One region of the Janthinobacterium sp. Mn2066 genome, then DNA from elsewhere that is predicted to be linked to it. Evidence: riboswitches for the same ligand, from Rfam matches in the RefSeq annotation. Region 1 holds a riboswitch; the other holds the start of a gene.
What was found. A riboswitch is a leader RNA that binds a small molecule or an ion and turns the genes downstream of it on or off. The one in region 1 is predicted to bind FMN.
Positions count from the first base shown of each region.

Region 1 (11,379 bases):
AGCTCGATGCGCTGCACGCGGCCGATGGGAAAGCCGGAAAAAGTCAGGTCGGCGCCTACCACCACGCCGTCGGAATCGTCGGTGGTCAGCACCAGCACCTGGGTCGCCTCGAAGGCGCCGCGCGCATACATCAGGTACAGCACGGAGCCGACGATCAGCACGAACATCGAGACGAGCAAAATGGCGGCCTTCAGTTCGGCATGGCGCACGGGCGGCGGCGCGGGCAGGGCGGAATCGGGCGCCGTGATGTCGGCCTGGTCGGGTATGGGTGTCTGGCTCATGGCTTCAGGCTCTGTGTTGGACGGTGGGCGGGCATCATCGTTCGTCATTTAATAGTAGTTTCCCATCAGCGAAGCGACTTCGATCAGCAGGATGACGGTAAACAGGCGCAGCATTTCCGACAGGCCGTGCGCGGCCCACAGGCGGCTGCGGCGGCTTTGCGCGTCTTCCTGGTAGTACGACGAGGCGAGCGGGATCAGCGCCACGGCAAAGCTGAAGAAGATCACTTTCAGCATCAGGATCAGGGCCACGGCGGGGTTGAAGATCTGGCCCACCACGCGCGTGTAGCCTTGCAGCGCCCATGGCGTAAAGCCGTAGATGGTCAGATAGGCGAGGATCAGCGAAGTGACGCAGCTGACGATGGCCAGCATCCACACGGCGAAGATGCCGGACATCACGCGCGGAAAATATTCGCCGCGCAGCAGATCCTTGCCCTGGCGCTGCATGGTGTCGAGCACGCCGGAGGCGCGCATTTGCGCAAACGCAATGCCGTCGGGCAGGGTGATGCGCAAGGCCACGAACAGGGCGGCTGTCAGGGGGATCAATTCCAGCACCAGCACGCGCACCACCATTTCCAGCGCATAGCGCGACAGGCCATAACTTTGCGCGCTGACCACCACGATGCGTATCAGCACCAGGCTGACCAGTGCGCAGGCGACGCTGAACCAGACCAGGTTGGGGGCCGTATTGGTGACCAGCCGGTACGCCAGCACGGGGCGGTGCTTGCGGTTATAGCTCGATGGCGACAGGCCCAGCGAAAAGATCAGGATGGAGAAATGCGCCAGGCGCCACCAGCTGGCCAGCCACGCGATGGTGGTCCGGTTCAGGCGGCGCAGGCTGATGATGATGGAGGCGGAGCGGCTCATCATGGCATCTTAGCATCAGACGGGGACGGCACGCGATACAGCCGGTATGGTGCGGCAGGCGTCAGCGCACGGTGTCGATAATCGCGTCGGCCACCGCCCGCACCCGCGCCGAGCGCGACAGGTCGTTGTGCATCACCAGCCACACGTCGTACGGTTCGGCCACCTCGGGCCAGATGCGCTGCAACAGTGGGTCGCCGTCGCCCAGGTGGGTCGCCAGTTCGGCCACGCCCAGGCCAGCCCGCGTGGCTTCCTGCAGCATCATGCCGGTATTGACTTCCATCGCCACCCGGGCGTTGGTGACCGGCTCGCCAGCGATTTTTTCCGCATGGCGCGGCGTCACCGACTCGTGGTAAATCACGATGTCGTGGCCGGCCAGGCCGGTGCCGCGCACGGGTTCGCCACGCACGGCCAGGTAACTCTTGGCGGCATACAGGCCCAGGCTGCGCTTGATCAGGTGGCGCGACACCAGGTCGGGGTCCAGCGGGCGGGCGGCGCGCACGGCCAGGTCGGCTTCGCGCCGCGTCAGGCTGGCCATCTGCGGCGCCACGTTGAGCACCACGCGGATATCGGGATGGATCGCGTGCAGGTTCTGGATGGCCCTGATGATGAAATGGCACGCCATGGTGTCGGTGGTGGCCAGGCGCACCAGGCCGGACAGGCGGTTGTCGACGCCCTGCATGTCGCGCTGCAGCTTGTCGGCCGCCTTTTCCATGGCTTCGGCCGCCTTCAGGGCCAGTTCGCCAGCGGGCGTGGGCAGGTAGCCGGACGGCGTGCGCAGGAACAAGCGCGCACCCAGCGACGTTTCCAGCGCGGCCAGGCGGCGTCCGCAGGTGGCCTGGTCGATGTGCAGCAAGGCCGCCGCGCCGCGCAGGGTGCCGGCGCGGCCGATGGCCAGAAAGATGCGGGCGTTATCCCAATCCATATAGCAATTTTTCAAGTGATGCATTTTTGCATCGGAGTGCCGAGTTTATGCGTATTTACTGCATCACGCAACACTCCTACAATGACCGGTCCGCCTGCTCTCAAGGAAAGACCGTGTCTGCTGCTGCTTCTGTTGTACCCCGTTCCAGTAACTTCCTCGTCCTGGCGACCCTGGCCTTCGGCTTCGTGATGGCCATGATCGATGTCACCGCCGTCAATGTGGCGTTGTCCGATATCTCGCGCGACCTGCATATCCCGCTCACCGGCCTGGTGTGGGTGGTCGATGGCTATACCCTGACGTTTGCCGCGCTGCTGCTGGCCGGCGGCGCGCTGGCCGACCGTTTTGGCCCGAAAACCATTTACCAGACGGGCCTGGGCATCTTCCTGCTGGGTTCCATCCTGTGCGGCGCTGCGCCCAATGGCCATTTCCTGACGGCCGCGCGCCTGCTGCAAGGCGCCGGCGCGGCCCTGTTCATGCCCAGTTCCCTGAGCTTGCTGACGCACAGTTTCGAGGATGAAAAAGTGCGCACGCGCATGCTGGGCGCCTGGTCGGCGCTGGTCGGCGTGGCCGGCGCTTCGGGACCGCTGATCGGCGGCATCCTGGTGCACCAGTTTGGCTGGCGCAGCGTGTTCTGGGTGAATATTCCGATCGGCCTGCTGGCCATCGTGATGGCGCAAGTACTGCTGGCGGCGCCCGCAAGGCAGCCGCGCGATTTGTCGCTGCTCAGTCATGGGCTGGGCGTGCTGGCGCTGGCAGGCCTGAGCTTCGTGCTGATCGAAGGCCCGGCCCTGGGCTGGCTGTCGCCGGCCGTGTTGACGGCCCTGGCCCTGACCGTGGTCGCTGCTGGCGCGCTGCTGGCGCGTGAACGCAGCGGCAGCCATCCGGTGCTGCCGCGTGCCTTGTTCCAGAACAGCAGTTTTGGCGCCGCCAACGGCGTGGGCTTCCTGATCAATTTCAGCGTGTTTGGCCAGTTGTTCCTGCTCAGTTTATATCTGCAGCAAGTGCGCGGCGCCGATGCCTTGCAGTCGGGCTTGCACTTGTTGCCGTTGATGGCGGCCTATACGGTGGGCAATTTCTCGGCCGGCGCGATCTCGGCCCGCTATGGCACGCGTCCGCCCATGCTGTATGGCTTGCTGGTGGCGGCCGTGATGGCGCTGGTGCTGATGGGCTTGAAGCCCGATACGCCGTATGTCTTGCTGGCGCTGGGCACGGCCGTGATGAACGTGGCGATCGGCATTGCGATTCCCGCCATGACGGCCACCGTGATGCGCGTGGCTGGCAAGCAATATGCGAATAGCGCGGCGGCCGCCTTGAACGCCAACCGCCAGATCGGCGCGCTGGTGGGGGTGGCCTTGATCGGCACCATCCTGCACATGTTGCCGGACTGGTCGCTGCGCTTGCCGCTGGCCTACGCCATCATGGCCGCCGGCTATGCGCTGGCGGCCAGCCTGGTGTACCGCCATGTGCATTTGCCCAAGGCGGTCACTGCCTGAAGATAGTTTAAACGTTATGTTTCTTGCGCCATGCCACCATCTCTTCGATGGTGAGGATGGGCATGCCGTGCAGTTCGGCGAAACGTTCGATATCGTCGCCGCGCATCATGGTGCCGTCCGGATTCATCAGTTCGCACAGCACGGCGGCCGGGCTCAGGCCTGCCAGACGCGACAGGTCGACCGAGCCTTCCGTGTGGCCACGACGTTCGAGTACGCCGCCCGGTGCGGCGCGCAGCGGGAAGACGTGGCCAGGACGGACCAGGTCGGACGGCTTGGCATCCTGGGCGATGGCGGCGCGGATGGTGGTGACCCGGTCGGCAGCCGATACGCCCGTGGTGACGCCCTCGCGCGCTTCGATCGATACGGTGAACGGCGTGCCGTAGCGGCTGCCGTTGTCGGCCGACATCGGTGGCAATTCCAGCGCGCTGACGGTCTCGGTGGGCAGGCACAGGCAGACGATGCCGCTGCATTCGCGGATCAGGAGGGCCATGGTTTCATTCGTCAATTTCTCGGCCGAAATAATCAGGTCGGCTTCGTTTTCACGGTCGAAATCGTCGAGCAGGATGACGGGGATGCCGGCGCGCATGGCGGCCAGGGCAGACTGGATGCGACCTTCAAGGTCATCGGAAACAACGGTGTAGCTGTTGACTAACATGGTAAAACGCTCCTCGCATGGGCGAAAAACGCTACAGGGCAAGCGAATAGACGCAACTGGCCGCATCGGCGTGGCGATGGGACATCACACTACTGCACATCTTCTTTCATCCGGACTATACCGTCGGCTCTGGAGTCACACCAGATCTGCTGACCCTGCCAAACGAAGTCTGACAAGCGCTCGCGGGCTTGGCCGTTGCCGGTCTCTACCGCCGGTGGGGAATCGCACCCCGCCCCGAAGACGTATTGTTATGCCGGTCCACATGACCGACGGCAATACTTTAGCACAGATGAAAAAAGCCGGCAGGCGAGGGCGCCGTTTCCAAATTGTTTTCAAATCATTTCTAAATGGTAATACTCTCTAAGCTGTTTTTAATGGCGGGTGGGGCAATTCGGTGTAAGGTACGCTTACCGAATCTTACCTATGAGAATAAATGAAGCTGAGTAAATTACGCCTGATCTCGGGCGCTGTCCTGTTGGCCTGCGCTTGCATGGCCCAAGCTGAAATCCGCCTGAGCGATCCCTTGCCGCTGGCGCCTGAAGTTACCGTAGGAAAACTGCCAAATGGCCTGACGTATTACATCAAGAAAAATGACCGGCCGGCGCAGAAAGTGGAATTGCGGCTGGTGGTCAAGGCCGGCTCCATCCTGGAAGATGAAGACCAGCAAGGCCTGGCCCATTTCACCGAACACATGGCCTTCAATGGTTCGACGCACTTCAAGCGCAATGAACTCATTTCATATCTGCAATCGATCGGCGTCAAGTTCGGCGCCGACCTGAACGCCTACACGAGTTTCGATGAAACCGTCTACGTGTTGCCGATTCCCACCACGAAGAAGGAAAACCTGGAAAAGGGTTTCCTGGTGCTGGAAGACTGGGCGCATGGCTTGAAATTCAATCCGGCCGACATCAACAGCGAGCGCGGCATCATCCTGGAAGAGGCGCGCCTGGGCAAGGGCGCCAACGACCGCATGAACAAGCTGCTGTACCCAAAACTGCTGAACGGGTCGCGTTATGCGGAGCGTATGCCGATCGGCAAGGAATCCATCCTGAAGACCTTCAAGCCGGCCACCATCAAGCGTTTCTACAATGACTGGTACCGTCCGGACCTGATGGCCGTGATGGTGGTGGGCGATGTCGATCCAAAACAGGCTGAAGCGATGATACGCGCGCACTTCGGCAAGCTGAAGAACCCGGCCAAGCCGCGTCCGCGCCTGTATGCGGAAGTGCCGCAGCGCTCGCAGACGGAAGCGCTGGTCATTACCGACAAGGAAGCGCCGGACGACACGGTCTTCATCCGCTACCCGATCCGTCCCGCGCCCGAAGCGGTGACGATCGCCGACTACCGCCGCCAGATGATCGAAAACCTGTATGGCCAGATGCTCAGCGCGCGCATGCAGGAATTGACGCAGCAAGCCAATCCGCCGTTTATCCAGGGTGGCAGCAGCATGGGCAAGCTGGTGCGCGGCTATGAATCGTTCAGCGCCTATGCCTTGCTGGGCAAGGGCGGCGTGCAGCCGGCCATCGATGCGCTGGTGCAAGAAGACGAGCGGGCGCGCCGCTTCGGTTTTACGCAGGATGAGCTGGACCGTGCGCGCAAGAACATGCTGCGCAATTACGAGCGCGCATACAGCGAGCGCGACAAGTCCGATTCGGCCGGTTTCGTGGCCGAGTATTCGCGCAACTTCCTGGAGCAGGAAGCCATCCCCGGCATCGCCAACGAGTTGATGTATGCACAGGAACTGTTGCCGCAAGTAACCTTGCAGGAAATCAATGAGACGGTTGCCAAGGTGATCCCTGACCAGCAAAAGAAACTGGTGGTCTTCATGGGTGCCACGCCGAAGCCCGGCGACAAGGCCGCGAGCGTGCCGACCCAGCAGCAATTGCTGGACGCGGTGGCGCAAGCGGAACAGAAAACGGTCGAGCCGCGCACGGAGAAAGCGTTTGCAAGCAAGCTGATGGATGCTCCGCCGGCCGGCGGCAGCATCGCCAGCGAAACGCTCAACAGCGCGATTGGCGTGACGGAATTGACATTGGGCAATGGTGTGCGCGTGCTGCTCAAGCCCACGGATTTCAAGAATGACCAGGTGCTGATGGGTTCGACGCGTTTCGGCGGGCAGTCGTTGTTTGGCGACGCCGATATCTACAATGCCCGCTATGCCAGCGCCGTGATCGGCAGCATGGGCTTGAAAGACCTGGCGCCGCTGGACTTGCAAAAGGTCCTGGCTGGCAAGACGGTCAATGTGGGCGCCTCGCTGGGCGAGCTGAGCGAAGGCTTGGGCGGCTCGTCGAGCAGTGCCGACGTGGAATCGATGCTGCAAATGGTGCATCTGTACTTTACCCATCTGCGCAAGGATGCGGGCCTGTACCAGTCGTTTATCGGCAAGCAGCAAGACCTGGCCAAAAACGTGCTGCTGCAGCCGGAAGCCGTGTTTTACGATGCCATCCAGCACGCCACGTTTGGCGACGGCCCGCGCGTGGAAGGCGTGCCGCGCGCGTCGGACTTCGACAAGGTCAGCCTGGACCGCGCCTTCGATGTGTTCCAGCAGCGTTTTTCGAGTGCGCGCGGCATGACCTTTGTCTTCACGGGCAGCTTTGACGTCGACAGGATCAAGCCGCTGATCGCCAGCTACCTGGGCACCTTGCCGGTGGCGGACCTGCCGCACGCCTACCGCGACGTGGGCCTGCGCCCGGTGGCCGGGGTGGTGAAAAAGGAAGTGCGGGTGGGCAGCGAACCGAAGAGTACGATTTCGATTACCTTCAATGGCGACGTGGCCTATACGGACGAGCAAAAGCTGACCTTGCAGGCTTTGGGGGAAGTGCTCAACCTGAAAGTGATCGAAGTGCTGCGCGAAAAGATGAGCATGATCTACGGCGGTGGTTTTGAAACCTCCATGGGCCAGCATCCCTACGGCCATTATGCGGTGGCGCTGACCTTGCCGACGGCGCCGGAAAACGTGGATAAGGTGATCGCGGCGGCGTTTGCTGAAATCAACAAGATCAAGACGGATGGCCCGACGGCGGCCGACCTGGAGAAGGTCAAGCTGAACTGGATCACGCGTCATCAAAAATCCATGCAGGAAAACAATTACTGGATGAACCAGCTGGTTGCTTCCGTGACCCAGGGCCGCGACCCGGCGCAAATCCTGCAATTTGACCAGCGCGTCAACGCCATCACGCCGCAAGCGGTGAAACTGGCGGCCCAGCGCTATCTGGACATGAATAATTATGTGCAGGTGGTGCTGTATCCGGAAGCGAAGAAATTGTCTGGTAGCAAGGTCTCGCCGGTCAAGGTGCGTTGATTGCAGGCAAGCACGGGCGGCAGAGCTGTTAAACTGTCGCCTGTCCAAGCAATACCGCAACTAACTAGGAACTGAAGATGGCTAAGAAAGAAGAACTCGATCCGGAAACCCTGGAACTGATTAACTGGTGCATCGAAGTCGAGGGCTTCCTGGTGGCCGGCGGCGCCACGGTGGCGCAGGCGCAAGAACATATCGAAGAGCAGGTCGAGTGGTTTACCGACCAGTTCTATGACGGCTTGACCCCGGAAGAAGCAGCCAAGGAAGCCCTCGCCTGATTTTTGCTCAGGCGCTGTGGCGTTCGTAGGTGGCTGATAAATATTTTTACGGGCGGTGCTACCAGGTGGCGCCGCCCGTTTGTTTTTTTCTTTGGAACTTTTTAAAACACTGGCTGTCTGATCATTTCTGGTCCCATCGGGACAATCAACAGGGGTGAGCATGACGGATGGTTTTTCTTATCACGCGGCGTTTGCCCGCAACCTGGGCTGGGTGACGCGGGCAGAGCAAGACAGTTTGCGCGGCAAGCGGGTCGCCATTGCCGGCGTGGGCGGCGTGGGCGGCGTACATTTGCTGACCCTGGCGCGGCTGGGCATAGGCGCATTTCATATCGCTGACTTCGACACCTTCGATATCGCCAATTTCAACCGCCAGGCGGGCGCCATGATGTCCACCCTGGGCCAGCCCAAGGTGGAGGTGATGGCGCGCATGGCGCTCGATATCAATCCCGAACTGCAGATCAAGCAATATCCGAACGGCGTGCATGCAAGCAACCTGGCCGATTTTTTCGACCGGGTTGATTTATATGTGGATGGCCTCGATTTCTTTGCCTTTCCCGCGCGCCAGGCCACGTTTGCCATGTGCGCCCAGCTGGGCATTCCGGCCATCACGGCCGCGCCGCTGGGCATGGGCACGGCGGTCCTGAATTTCCTGCCGGGCCAGATGACGTTCGAGCAATATTTCGGCTGGGGCGATTTGCCGGAAGAAGAAAAGGCCCTGCGTTTCCTGGTCGGGCTGGCCCCGGCAGGCTTGCACGGTCCCTATCTGGTCGATCCCACGGCCATCAATCTGCAGGAGCGGCGCGGACCATCGACCAGCATGGGCTGCCAATTGTGCGCGGGCGCGGCGGCCACGGAGGCGCTGAAAATCCTGTTGAAGCGCGGCAAGGTGATGGCCGCGCCGCGCGGCATGCATTTCGACGCCTACCGCAACAAGCTGGTGCATACCTGGCGGCCCGGCGGCAACCGCCATCCGCTGCAAAGGCTGGCCATGGCCATCATCCGCCGGCGCCGCGCCGCCAGGGGGGCGTGATGGCAGCTTTTGTTCCGATGGATAGCGTGCTGGAAGACATCCTCGACCAGGCCCGCTGGGCGCCCAGCGGCGATAACACCCAGCCGTGGCGTTTCGAGGTGCGCGGCCCGCGCCAGGTGGTCGTGCATGGCCACGATACGCGCACGCACTGCGTCTACGACCTCGATGGCCACCCCAGCCAGCTGTCGCTGGGCGCCTTGCTGGAAAGCATGGCACTGGTGGCCAGCAGCCATGGCTTGCGCATGCAGGCGCGGCGGCGCGGCGGCATGCCCGATACCTTGCCGACCTTCGACGTGCGTTTTATGGACGAAGCAGGCCTGGCTGCCGACCCGCTGACGGCGTTCCTGCGCCAGCGCAGCGTGCAGCGCCGGCGCCTGAGCACGCGCCGCTTGCGGGCCAGCGAGAAGGCGGCGCTGGCGGCCAGCTTGCCGGCCGGTTACAGCGTACTGTGGTTCGAAGGCTGGCAGGCCAGATGGGCGTGTGCACGGCTGATGTTCGACAATGCCCGCTTGCGCCTGACCATGCCCGAGGCGCACAAGGTGCACCGCGACGTGATCGAGTGGGGCGCGCGCTTCAGCGTCGACCGCATCCCCGACCAGGCGCTGGGCGTGGACCCGCTGACGGCCAGGCTGATGCGCTGGATCATGCAAAGCTGGCGCCGCGTGGACTTTTTCAATACCTGGTTGGGCGGCACCCTGGCGCCGCGGCTGCAGATGGACTTGCTACCCGGCATGTATTGTGCGGCGCATTTTGCCTTGCTGGCCGATGCGCCGCCGCGCCAGGTCGACGATTACGTGGCGGCCGGCCGCGCCATGCAGCGCTTCTGGCTGACGGCCACGCAGCTGGGCCTGCAATTGCAGCCCGAACTGACACCGCTGATCTTTGCCCGCTATGTGCGCGAACGGCGGGCTTTTTCGCGTACCGATGGCATGCTCGAGATGGCGCAGGAACTGGCGGCCCAAACCCAGGCATTGCTGGGCGGCGAGGCCAGCGAACGGGCCGTCTTCCTTGGGCGCATCGGCGCTGGCACGCCGGCCCTCGCGCGCTCCTTGCGCCGGCCCTTGAAGGACTTGCTGCTGCCTGCCACGGAGGGACAGGCCCATGCGTGAGATCGGCGCCAGGGAAATCGTGTTTTTCCTGTGCCTGTTGGCGCTGATCCTGCTGCTGGGCATAGGCAGTGCGGTCTGGCTGATCGCGCTGCTGCCCCGTTACTATCTGAGCGATTTGCGGGGCGTGGCGCTGGTGGCCGCTGCCGTTGTGCTCGGCTACGTGTATGCGTTTGCCGTCTACCGGCTCTTCCTGCGCCTGTTGCCGTTGCATCAAGGCGCGGCCGCACCGGGTTCGCGCGCGGAATTTGCCGCCAACGTCAATATCCTGTTTTACCTGCTGCTGTTCAATTCCCTGATCCGCACGCATTTCCTGCCGCTGCCGCTGTTGCGACTGGTGTATCTGGCGCTGGGCGCCCGGCTGGGCCATAACACCTACAGCGCAGGCGCCTTGCTCGATCCGCCCCTGACCCGCATCGGCCGCAATAGCATCGTCGGCCATGACGCGGTAGTGTTTGCGCATGTGATCGAGGGCGACAGGCTGGAATTGAAGCCGGTGGTGATCGGTGACGGCGTGACCATCGGCGCGCATGCCGTGATCATGGCCGGTGCCCGTATCGGCGATGGCGCCATCATTTCCGTGGGCGCCGTGCTGACCAAGGATAGCGTGGTGGGGGCGGGCGAAATCTGGGGCGGCATGCCGGCGCGCCTGCTGAAAAAAACGGCCGCCGCAAGCGATGCGGCGGCTTCCTGACGCCTCAGCGCATGGTTCAGCTTTTGCGGCGGTTCAGGCATAAGCCCATCAATCCCAGGCCCAGCAAGGCCAGCGTGCCCGGTTCGGCCACCTGCACGGCGCGGGGAAAGATGGTGAGGTCCACGCTGTTGACCGTATTCAAGGTCAAGGTGTAGTTGCCGGCCACCAGGTTGTTGGTGAGGGCCGTGTACGTCCCGCCGCAAGCGGTGCCGATGCCGGTGCCCGTTGGCGCGCCGCAGGCGAGCGGATCATAGGTCAGCAGATTGCCGCTGGTGAGGGTATTGGCGGAAAAATTCATGTTCAGGTCGGCTGCATCGGCCAGTTCCGTGCCGCCCGTAATGCCGGAACCGGCGACGCCGTCCGGTGACCAGTTGAAGACGGTTTGGCCCAGCGCATTGGTAATCGTAAAGCTGACCGACATATTGGCGGTCGAAGACGATCCCGGGCCGGCCAGCGCATCGAGATAGACCTGCATGAAGGGCGCCGCCTGGAAATTGAACAGGATCGTGGCGCCGGGCGCGCCCACCACGAAATTGACGGACAGGCCCGTGTTCGAGCCATTGCGCCCGGACGCGTCGGCGCTGCCCGTATCGAATAAAAAGGCTTCGGCGACGTTGACCGTGTGGGTACTTGTCGCTCCCGGTGGAAATGGTGGAATTTGCGAGCTGACAATCTGTGCATCGCCGCGCGAATAGGCGGCGTTGCCCTGGCCTTGTTGCGTGAAATTGTTTTGTCCCTTGGTGACGGCGCCCAGCGCG
Region 1 covers NZ_JBMOUF010000004.1:41,037-52,415, reverse strand. Annotated here, with positions in the region: gene ACL9RI_RS08730 (MlaD family protein) at 1-281, opposite strand, end outside; gene ACL9RI_RS08725 (MlaE family ABC transporter permease) at 330-1,145, opposite strand; gene ACL9RI_RS08720 (LysR family transcriptional regulator) at 1,207-2,067, opposite strand; gene ACL9RI_RS08715 (MFS transporter) at 2,181-3,560, shown strand; gene ribB (3,4-dihydroxy-2-butanone-4-phosphate synthase) at 3,568-4,215, opposite strand; FMN riboswitch at 4,310-4,461, opposite strand; gene ACL9RI_RS08705 (M16 family metallopeptidase) at 4,649-7,516, shown strand; gene ACL9RI_RS08700 (hypothetical protein) at 7,594-7,791, shown strand; gene ACL9RI_RS08695 (ThiF family adenylyltransferase) at 7,952-8,821, shown strand; gene ACL9RI_RS08690 (molybdopterin biosynthesis protein MoeY) at 8,821-9,930, shown strand; gene ACL9RI_RS08685 (acyltransferase) at 9,923-10,621, shown strand; gene ACL9RI_RS08680 (EDSAP-1 family PEP-CTERM protein) at 10,638-11,379, opposite strand, start outside.

Region 2 (11,379 bases), on a different contig from region 1:
CGTGCCGGTGGACGTGCGCTCGCTCGATCAACTGACCCCGGCGCAACTGCGCCAGTATGAACGGGCGCTGATCGTTGCCAGCACCTTTGGCGAAGGCGAAGCGCCAGACGGCACGCGCCGTTTTGCGCGCCTGCTGCAAACGGGCAAGGACACCCTGGCCAGCCTGGAATTCGGCTTGCTGGCCCTGGGCGACCGCCATTACAGCCAGTTCTGCGGTTTTGGCCACGCGCTCAATACGCAGTTGCTGGGCCTGGGCGCCACGTCCCTGTTCCCGCTGATCGAAGTGGACAAGCACGACCCTGCTGCGCTGGCGTTGTGGTCGCAAGCCTTGGCGCAATGCAGCGGCAGTCCGATCGACGCCATCGTGGTACAGGAAACTGCCTCGTACGCGACCTGGCGTTTGACGCGCCGCGTGCTGCTCAATCCGGGCAGCCAGGGCGGCCAGCTGTATGAGATCGCCCTCGCCGGCCCGGCCGGCGCCAGCTGGGAAGCCGGTGCGCTGGCGGAAATCGTGATACCTGGCGGCGACGAGCAAGCTCACGCGCCGCGCAGCTATTCGCTGGCGTCCTTGCCCGGCGATGGCGAAATCCAGTTGCTGGTGCGCCAGCAGCGCCATGACGGCCTTGAGAATGGCGGTTATGGCATCGCTTCGGGCTGGCTCACGCATTACGCCCCTGTCGGCAGCGAATTGTCATTACGCCTGCAAGCCAACCCCGCCTTCGCCCCCGCGCTGGACGACGTGCCGTGCATCTACCTGGGTAACGGTTCGGGCCTGGCCGGCCTGCGTTCGCACTTGCGCGCCCGCAAGGAAGCGGGCCTGGCCCGCAACTGGCTGATCTTTGGCGAGCGCCAGCAAGCGGCCGACAGCATTTGCGCCACCGAGCTGGAGGGCTGGCAGAACGAGGGCCACCTGGCGCGCCTGGACCGCGTCTTTTCACGCGATGGCACGGCGCAAAAATACGTGCAGGATTGCCTGCGCGCCAATGCGACCGAATTGCACGCCTGGCTGGCGGACGGCGCCATCGTCTACGTCTGCGGCAGCCTGCAAGGCATGGCGGCCGGCGTCGATGCCGTCCTGCTGGAACTGCTGGGCCAGGATGGACTCGATGCGCTGATGGCCGAGGGACGCTACCGCCGCGACGTGTATTAGAAAACACCTCGCAAAACCTGCTGCGCGTCGATTTTGCAAGGGGTTGTTAAGCAACAGGCTATATTGCGGCAGCGCAACACAGCATTCTGTTGACGTTTACATCAGGCGCACTACACTGAAGACGTGGTAAGAAGTTGGGAATGACCGGCAAGCGACGCATACCGTGCCACTGCCGGCAAACCAGGAGACGATCATGTTGACGCTTAAAGTGCTGGCCTGCCTTGCCCTGTCTGCGCTGATGCTCGTGCCCGTGATACTGCGCGGCCCCCTGCAAGGCCAAATCGTCCAGAACATCCCCATCCCGAATGTCGATGCCCACGCCATGTGGAGCCGCTGGCCACAGCGCTAACCGGACATCGTCATGCGTGGCGGATAAGACAGGCTGAATATCCATCAGCCTGCCTGGTATCCATCACACCTTTGATATAGATCATAGTTTTATGTGTATCCGAGACGCACACTGATATGGCTCAGTCAGCATCATGATGAACCCAAGCAGGAGCCTGTCATGGACACGTGGAACGAAGAAATGGCGCTGGGACTGCCCGCCATCGACGAGGCGCACGCAGCGCTGTTTTCAGCCATCGCGCACCTGGCGCAACTGGACGACCAGCAATTCGGCACTGCCTTTCGCGACCTGATCGCGGCCGTAGAGCGTGACTTTCGCGAAGAAGAAGACTTGATGGAGGGCATCGGTTTTCCCGCCTTGCCCAATCATCGCGAACAGCATGCGCGCATGCTGTGCAGCTTGCATCACGCCTGGGCGGCGGTCGATGAAGGCGATCTGGCGCAAGGCCGCCACGCCCTCGCCTTGTTGCCGCAATGGCTGCTATTTCACCAGGCCACCATGGACGTGGCCCTGGCGGCAGCGCTGGAACTCACGCAGCAGCATGGTCACTGAGGCTCCCCGGACCCAGCGAGTCTGACAATGGCCAGGCAACGTTAACGCGGCCGTGGCCATTCCCTCAGGCTCGCGCTACAACAGCAAGACGGTGGTCTGCTCCGGCAAGACCATGCGGTAGTGGCCCGGATATTTATCCTCGCCATCGAATATCTTGCAAAATACGGGCATATTGATATCGTTGACAGCTGGCTCGTTCATCGGCAAGGTGGCGATCAGCTGTTCGCCCTCCACCAGTTGCAAGGCGCTGCCCTGCTCGGCCGTGCAGAATGCCAGCGATTGCACTTCCTTGGCGAACGGTTTTTTATACCATGGCGTGATGGCCCGCACGGCGCGCTTGGCGTCATGCAAGACTTGCGCTATCCGCGTGACGTTCCACGCATCCTGGCCGACAGCCGGCTGGATCACCATGCTGGCCGTCAGTTCGCCCTTTTCCTTGTTCACCAGAAAGATTCCATCTTGCGCCGCAACATCGGCGTTCAAGGGCACGACAAACACGCCGCCGTCAGACACCTTGACCGGGATCGGTGCGCCATTGCCCTTCAAGGCCACGCGCACGTCGCTGATGGTGGCGTTCAATTTGGCCGGGATCAGGCGCAAGGCCATGACCACGCTGCCTTTTGAGACTTCCCATACTTTCTTGGCCGTCTGATAGCTTTCTTCATAAGCAGTGAAACGCACGCGCGGCGCCTTCGCATCGCTGGTCGCCGTGACCGTCACGGTTTGCGGCGCCGTTTCCGGCGCCTCCTGCTGCGGCGCTTGCACGGCGGCAGGCGTACTGTCCAGCGGGACGGCAGATGGCACGGGCGGCGGCGCCTCGTGCTGCTGGGCATGGCCCAGCAACACGACACAGCACAACCCGGCACCCGCGATCCATGTACGCATGCATTTCTTTCTTCGTAAGAATATTTTTACCTGCCAGCATTATGGCAGAAGCACAAAAAATCCGTTCAGCTCCCTTTCTGCGGCCAGCATCCCAGGGATACACGTACTTGCTTAATGAAACAATAAGAAGTATATTGATAATGATTCTTATTCACAAATTGTGAAGATCACCACACAGCGCATCAACTCCAAGCCAGACTTCAGGGCGCCGCAGCCCTCCAGCAAACGAGACAGGAAATCACCACACAGCCAGGAAAATAATGCCTTCGACGTCGACACCCGTTCCACATTTCACCATTCCCTCGTCCCACCTCCGCCTGCGTCCCCTGCCCCGCTTGCTGCACCTGACCCTGCTGGGCATCGCCGCCAGCAGCCTGTGCGCACACGCGGCCGGCGCCGATCACGACGTCACCATGCCAGCCGTCACCGTTACGGGCCAGGGACCGGCCGCCACGGAAGGCACGGGTTCCTATACGGCCGGCGAAATGCGCAGCGCCACGCGCATGGATTTGTCTCTGCGCGAAACCCCGCAATCGGTCAGCGTCATCACGCGCCAGCTGCTGGACGACCTGGGCGCCGTGCGCCTGGACCAGGCGCTGGCGCAAACGACAGGCATCCAGGTAGGCCAGAATGACACGGAACGCACGACATTTTACGCGCGCGGTTTCGGCATCAACAACCTCCAGGTCGATGGCATGCCACGCGGCGGCAATGCGCCGCTGCAAGACACTATCCTGTATGACCGCATCGAAGTGGTGCGCGGCGCCACCGGCCTGATGGGCGGCACGGGCGATCCGTCGGCCACCATCAACATGGTGCGCAAGCGCCCCACGAAAGCCTTCCAGGGCAGCGCCGGCCTGATCGCGGGCCGCTGGGACGACCAGCGCGTGGAAGCCGATATCTCCACGCCCCTGAACCAGGATGGCAGCGTGCGCGGCCGTGCCGCCCTGGCCAAACAGCGGCGCGATTCCTACCTGGACATGTACCATGAGCGCAAGACGGTGGGCATGGCCATCCTGGAGGCGGACTTGCGCCCTGGCACCCTGCTCACTTTTGGCGCTGATTTCCAGGACAACACGCCGACCGGCGCCACCTGGGGCGCCGTACCCTACTGGAATGCCGATGGCAGCCTGGCCCAGATGCCGCGCAACACCAGTTTCACGACGCCGTGGAGCACCTGGGCCAACAAGCAGCATACGATTTTCACCTCGGTCGACCAGCGCCTGCCCGGCAACTGGACCGTGCACCTCGGTTATGCCCACACGGAAAGCAGCAACCGCACTACCGTCGCCTATGCGGGGGCGGGCTACCCCAACCCGGCCACGGGAACAGGCATGCGCCTGTGGACAGGCGCCTGGGGCGAGGGCAAGACGGACAATGATAATGTCGATGTGTATGCCAGCGGGCCATTCACCTTGCTGGGACGCAAACACACGGCCATCATCGGCTGGAATGGCGGCAACCAGCGGGCGCGCTCGCTCGGCGGCGAAGCCGAAATCAATTACCCGGCGCAGATTCCCGATTACCGCAGCTGGACCGGCAATATTCCGCGCCCCATCTTCCACCCGGACGGTTCCCGCAGCGAAACGGTAACGCGCCTGGCGGGCGGCTATGTTGCCACCCGGCTGAGCCTGGCCGATCCCTTGCATGTGATCGTCGGCGCGCGCAACAGCACCTACCGCACGGACACGCGCAACTACGATACGCAAGGCAAATTCATCGACACCAGCGACTTTGCCGAAACGCGCAATGAAGTCACGCCCTATGTGGGCGCCGTATTCGACATCAACAAGCAATATTCGCTCTATGCCAGTTTCACGCAGCTGTTCAATCCGCAAACCAGCAAGGACCGCAACAACAAGTTTTTACCACCGGAAACGGGCGACAATGCCGAACTGGGTCTCAAGGGAGAATTTTATGACGGCAAGCTGAACGCCTCGGCCGCCCTGTTCCACACCAGGAAAAAGAACCTGGCTGAACTGGACCGCACGGTGCCGCCCGGCTTCCTCTTGCCCGATGGCGGCCAGGCCATGGTGGCCAATGGCGACGGCATCACGGCCAAGGGCGTTGAATTCGACCTGTCCGGCCAGCTCACGCCCGCCTGGGAAGCGAACGGCGGCTACACCTATCTGCATGCAGCCGAGGCCGATGGCCGGCGCGCCGCCACCAACCAGCCACGCCATCTGCTGCGCCTGGCCACCAGCTACCGTTTCGATGGCGCCTTGCACGGCTTGCGGGCGGGCGCCAGCATGACGGCGCAAAGCGCAACTTACAGCGAAGCCTGGTATGGCCGGCCGCCAACAGGGGCGACGACGAATATCCCGCAAGGCGCGTACGCGCTGTTCAACCTGATGGGCAGCTACGCTATCGGCAAGCATGCCAGCGTGCAGCTGAACGCCAACAACCTGCTGGACAAAAAGTACTACCGCAACGTGGGCTTCTTCGACGGCGTGTTCTGGGGCGAACCGCGCAATATCAGCCTGGCCGTGCGCAGCGCCTTTTAATCAGTCCAAATCACTGCGCCAGTGCGCAGGCGCCGGCAGGCTGTGTCCGTGAAGCAAGGGACCACCGACCGGCGACAGCACGGCAGCAATCAGCTGTGCATACGCCTGCTGGCCTGCTGCCAGGTCGCTGGCCAGCAGGCGCAGCGCAGCATCCAGCGCTTCGGCGATGACCGCATCAAACGCATGCAGCCGTCGATACAAATGCTTGCCGCCACCACTCCACTGCTGCGCCGCCCGCAAGCGCAGGTCGGCCAGCTTTTCGTACAAACGGCAAGCCACGGCCAGCGCCTCGCCCGCATGGCGGCTGTCGCCCAGGTCTTCCAGCAAGGTGGTGATTTCATAACGGCGCATTTGCAGCTGCACCGCCGTCAGGGCCGGTGGGCCCGCCGCATGGATGGACTGCGCCAGCGCCTGCAGCCTGGCGTAGTGCTCGCCCGAAGCGAGGATGTTTTCCCCCTCGACCACCATCGCCGCCAGCGGCACCGTGCCGCCAGGCGCATCGAGTTCACGGCAAAAATAGCTGTAGGTAGCAAGGTCGTGCGCAAACAGTTCCACCGTGCGTCCTTCGGCGACGATGGTGGAGCGCCAGGCGTGCTCGACGTAATCGAACAGCAGCAGCAAGTCGATATCGGAGCTGGCCGTCTGCCGGCCAGTGGCGAACGAGCCGCCGATAATGGCCGCCACGGCGCCCGGATAATGGTCGTGTACCAGCCGCTCGGCAATGCCGCGGATCTCGTCATAGCTAGCCAGTGTATTTGCCAGTGCTGTCATCGTCGCATCCGCCATGAGTAAGTTGCCAAAAAGAAAAACTTATGCCAATATCCGACCCCGGTCACCATTACGGATTATTCATGTATTACGTGGAATTAGCATTACTTGCGCTGGCAGCCGTCGTCATTATCCGGGGATATAAAAAGAATCACCGCAACACCATGCTCGGCGGCGTCTTCCTCTTGCTGATCTCTGGCTGGGGCATCCAGGCCGCCAGCGACTTTGCGCAAGGTTTTCAGGATGCTGAAAACAAATATATACAAGCTGCTGGCAAGTAACTTTCCAGCACCTGCCGCATCACGATATTTCCCAGCCTGATAAACTGCATGCCATTGCAGTCCAATCAATGGCAAAGTCCACGAGGTGCGACATGGAATATCGGTATATGGTGGTACCCTCGCCCGTCGGCGAACTGACCCTGGTCGCCCGCGTGGCGGCGCATCAAGCGGGCCTGGCCGCCATCCTGTGGCAAGACGACAAACCCAACCGCGTGCGCCTGGGTGAGATGCTGGAAGATAAAACGCATCCCTTGCTGCTGGAAACGGCACGCCAGTTAAGCGAGTATTTCGCCGGCACGCGCCAGCAATTCGACCTGGTGCTGGACTTTGCCGGCACCACCTTCCAGCAAGAAGTATGGCAGGCGCTGCTGACCATCCCGTTTGGCCAGACGCGCAGTTACGGCAAGATAGCGCGCCAGATCGGCCGCCCCGCTGCCGTGCGCGCCGTGGGCGCCGCGAATGGCAAGAATCCCATTTCCATCATCGCCCCCTGCCACCGCGTGATCGGCGCCACGGGCGAGTTGACAGGCTTTGCGGGCGGCTTGCATGCCAAGGAAACCTTGCTGACGCTGGAAGGCATTTCCCTGTCGAGCGACCGGGAAGCCCAAAAGACAGGCCACGCCCGGCGCCGCGCCGTGCAGATTGATACGGCGCAAGGCTCGCTGTTTTAGGCAGCCTGGAGCCAGACTCAAGGACACGCTATGATGCTGTCCGTCTCCATCCAACCCAAGCAAGCACCTCGAATACATCATGCCCTATCTGTCCATCCTGTTTTTTATCGTGCTGTATCTGGCCGCGACCTTCTTTTTCCATATCCCGCCCTTTGTCGCCCTGATTTATGGCGCCCTGAGCCTGGGCTGTTTCGTCGCTTACGCGCTCGACAAGCGCGCCGCCAAGGCAGGCAGCTGGCGCACCTCGGAACGCACCTTGCTGCTGCTGGGCTTGCTGTGCGGCTGGCCCGGCGCGGTACTGGCGCAACAATGGCTGCGCCACAAGTCCAGCAAGCGCTCGTTCCGCATCCTGTTCTGGATCACGGTGGCCATCAACGTCGCCGCCTTTGCCTATTTCTGCCTGCACTACTCGGCCCCCGATATCGGCACCGACGTCGCCCCCATCGAGATATAACATAAGCAACTTGCCAGAACAGCAGAAGCTCCCTATAATAGCGGCCTTTCCCTGATAGCTCAGTCGGTAGAGCGACGGACTGTTAATCCGCAGGTCCCTGGTTCGAGTCCAGGTCGGGGAGCCAGAATTCTCAAGCAAAAAGCCCAGCCTTACGGTTGGGCTTTTTGCGTTTCAGGGCGGCATGACTCACGATAGCGGCCGGACAGTCATGGACATTCACGACTGATGGCTTCAAGAATGTTTCTTAAAGAGGAATATAAAAAATCTCTCCACCCGACTGTAATGCTGACTTGTTGCAACCCATTAATTTCCTGAGAATGTATTTCTCGGAACCACGCTCTGCAAGAACAAATAAGGCAGACCAAGAGCACATTGCCGTACAGCACTTTCCTATGCTGCATCCCAAACAAGCATGTTATAGTCAGACCGCCGCGTCTCGCACCCTGTGCGACAACGCGGCACGTTCTCAGGGCGGGGTGCAATTCCCCACCGGCGGTAATGGCAGCCATGCCTAGCCCGCGAGCGCTTGTTGCTGATGTCGATGACATGGGGAGCAAGGTCAGCAGACCTGGTGAGATTCCGGGGCCGACGGTATAGTCCGGATAAAGAGAGAGCGGGATGGAATCGACGTTTGATGCATGTTTCATGCAGATGATGTCGTGCGCGTATCGACCGCGTCCTGGATCAGCCTATGCCAGGCCAGGATCGGTGTACCCGCGCCCTGTGGCTGGTCACGCCTGTCACCGGCAGATTGCATCCTTATCTATCCACGCCCTGTTTTTTGTTATTTCTGAAAACAGGAGTCATACCATGTCACAACAAGCTTTTATCACCACCACTTCCGATCAGGCAGGCGGACGCATCGCCTTTATTCAAGCCAGCTGGCACCGCGATATCGTCGAACAGTGCCGTCTGTCTTTTGTCGCCGAAATCCGTGAACTGGGCTATCTTGAGTCAGACATCGATTTCTTCGACGTCGCCGGCGCCTTTGAAATTCCACTGCAAGCACAGCGACTGGCCCAGACCGGCCAGTATGCGGCCGTGGTGGCAGCGGCGCTGGTGGTCGATGGCGGCATCTATCGCATGGAATTTGTTGCCGAAGCCGTCATTTCAGGCCTGATGCAGGTGCAGCTTGCTACGGGCGTGCCCGTGCTGTCGGCGGTGCTGACACCGCATCACTTCCACGCCGGGGAAGAGCACCAGCAATTCTTCTTCCAGCATTTCCAGGTCAAGGGAGCGGAAGTGGCGCGCGCGTGCGCGTCGACCATACGTGCATTACGCCTGATCCCGGCACTACCGGGCGTGGACCATGGTCAAGCAGTAGAAATGCTTACCGCCAGCTAAGCCTAGCCTGACCCAGTCTGGCAGCATCGGCAAGTTGCACGTACCATTGCAGCTTGCCGATATTTTCTACACACACTTTGAACGAGTACAGCATGCAAGATTCCCCCTCTTTCCAGTCCCGCGTACAGCCATGGATGATCGCCTGTTTTGGCGCAGAACTGGCCGCTGACCATGTGGAACGCAATCACCGCTTCCTGGAGGAATCGCTGGAACTGGCGCAGGCCTGTGGCGCCACCGCCGGGGAAGCCCATCAGCTGGTCGATTATGTGTTTGGCAGGCAAGCGGGTGACAAGAAGCAGGAAGTGGGCGGCGTGATGGTGACCCTGGCCGCCCTGTGCCTGGCGCACGAGCTGGACATGCATGGCGCCGGCGAGGAAGAGCTGGCCTTGATCTGGGCCAAGATCGATGCGATCCGCGCCAAGCGGGCGGCAAAGCCCAATTTCGGCAACAGCAAGTAAGACTATTCGCCCAGCAAGGCCAAGGACTCCAGCCAGTCCGCCTTCCAGTCGCGCAACAGCGGCTGGGTGGCGAAGGCTTTTTTCAGGTGCGCCATCGGCACGCGGTGCACATCGTGCAAACCGAAGGCCAAGGTCACGGGATGCCACAGATGGCTGTTCTTGCCGCCGCGCGAATTCTTGCGCACGCGGGCGCCGTCGTCGCCAAAGATGCCCACGCCGTTCGTCATGCCCTGGGCCAGGTCGACCTTGCCCACGCCGGCAAAGGCGGTCAATATCTGTTCGCGGCTCAAGCCTTTCAAGGCGCTGGGCAGGACCACGGGCGCTGGCACGGTTTCAGCCGGCGGCTGCTGCAGCTCTTTCAGCAGGCGCAGCAGGTCGCGTTCCTGGAAATGCAAGCCTTCTTTGGAGACGCGCAAACCCTCGCCCGGCAACTGGATCGGCAAATTGCCGGCATCGCGCGTCAAACGCAGGCGCACATCGGCGCCACCGCCAGCCAGATGCTGTTTGTCTTCGATAAACACGACGGGCGCCGCATAGCGCGTCACGCCGTCGGTGAACAGTTGCGCCCACTCTTGCGAATAATCAAGCCATACATACGCCAAGCCGCCCTGCTCCAGCAGCCGCGCCAGGGTCCAGGGTGTGCCTGTCTGCGCAGTCAGCCAGGCACAGGCTTCGTCGGCGGTGGCGCGATAGGGCAAGGAAATGGTGGTCATGGAGCGGTTCCGGTGGCAAGAATGGCGGCAGTGTAGCAGAGAGCCTTCGATGCGCTGTGGAGCGCGCCTTTTCCGTGGCATGTGCTAAGCTGAAATCGTCATCCGTGTGAACGAGAGGAGTGCCGGCAATGAACCCAGCCATGAATTCGGCCACCAATGCCGCCGCCACGCCATCGCCGCCACCGGAACGCGATTCCCCCACCCCGGTACGGGAAGGCCACGCGGAAGAAGCGCTCGACGAGGCGCTGAAGGAAAGCTTTCCTGCCAGCGACCCGATTGCCGTGTCCACACCGAAGCCACAGGGCAAGCCCCACGATTAACGCTGCGACTGGCAAAATCAGCCATCCCTGCGGTGTAATGCCGTTCAGTTAGCGTCATTTTTACCCCAAAAGCAAACCCTGGGGTCAGACCCGGCGGGTCTGACCCCGGCACTTTCGATGTTGGGGTAAGTAGTGTAGGACTGCTTAACTGAACAGCATTACACCCATGCGGTGGCTTTTTTGCGCTCGCTGAATCCGAACATATCCTGGCTGCGTACATGGCTGTAACGCCATGCATCACGCGGGCGGCCACCGGATAGAAAGGACAGTCATGCGCCATTACAGCAAACAAGCCGATCCCATCGATCAGCGCCTGTATCTTGCCCAACGGATCGACCTGGCCTGCGAACGTTTGCGCCAGCGCGACGACGCCCTGGCCCGCGAACGTTGCGCCTTGTGGGTGACGGCCTGGTCGGTAGCGGCCGGCGCCGACCGGCCGCGTGGCATGAAGTTGCGTATCCGAGGCGAATTCATCTTGCTCTGATAAAGAAAAAGCCTCGCCAAAGGCGGACGCAAACGCGTACGCCGGACGAGGCCAGAGAGCCATGCCGGGATCGGCATGGCGTGCAGCTTGTTACTATTCCTTGCGGTACTTTTCAGGCGTCGTGTCGCCATCGACCATTTCGTACCACATCGCATTGAGCACGGCGAAGGTCGCTGCCAGCGGCAAGCCCAGTATCCAGGCGAAATACCACATAAGTATTTCCTTTCTTTAATATTTATTTGAAAACAATTAGTAGGCGTGGCCCTTGCCCTCTTCGATCGCCTTGCCATCGACCTTGCCCCACAGCACTTTATACACCCAGCTCGTGTACGCCACGATCAGCGGGATAAAGATGGCCGTGACCACTACCATGATGAACAAGGTCATGTGGCTCGATGAGGAATCCCACACCGTCAGGCTGGCGCGCGGATCGATCGACGATGGCA
Region 2 covers NZ_JBMOUF010000014.1:114,515-125,893, reverse strand. Annotated here, with positions in the region: gene ACL9RI_RS24190 (PepSY domain-containing protein) at 1-1,150, shown strand, start outside; gene ACL9RI_RS24185 (hypothetical protein) at 1,344-1,499, shown strand; gene ACL9RI_RS24180 (bacteriohemerythrin) at 1,659-2,051, shown strand; gene ACL9RI_RS24175 (hypothetical protein) at 2,127-2,936, opposite strand; gene ACL9RI_RS24170 (TonB-dependent siderophore receptor) at 3,197-5,440, shown strand; gene ACL9RI_RS24165 (nucleotidyltransferase domain-containing protein) at 5,441-6,211, opposite strand; gene ACL9RI_RS24160 (hypothetical protein) at 6,253-6,489, shown strand; gene ACL9RI_RS24155 (methylated-DNA--[protein]-cysteine S-methyltransferase) at 6,582-7,160, shown strand; gene ACL9RI_RS24150 (DUF1294 domain-containing protein) at 7,240-7,614, shown strand; tRNA gene ACL9RI_RS24145 (tRNA-Asn) at 7,663-7,738, shown strand; FMN riboswitch at 8,073-8,233, shown strand; gene ACL9RI_RS24140 (6,7-dimethyl-8-ribityllumazine synthase) at 8,425-8,958, shown strand; gene ACL9RI_RS24135 (hypothetical protein) at 9,051-9,416, shown strand; gene ACL9RI_RS24130 (hypothetical protein) at 9,419-10,129, opposite strand; gene ACL9RI_RS24125 (hypothetical protein) at 10,258-10,449, shown strand; gene ACL9RI_RS24120 (hypothetical protein) at 10,721-10,933, shown strand; gene cydX (cytochrome bd-I oxidase subunit CydX) at 11,027-11,146, opposite strand; gene cydB (cytochrome d ubiquinol oxidase subunit II) at 11,183-11,379, opposite strand, start outside.
Region 2: it holds a riboswitch for FMN, as region 1 does, so the genes downstream of both, ACL9RI_RS24140 (6,7-dimethyl-8-ribityllumazine synthase) here and ribB (3,4-dihydroxy-2-butanone-4-phosphate synthase) in region 1, are expected to answer to the same signal.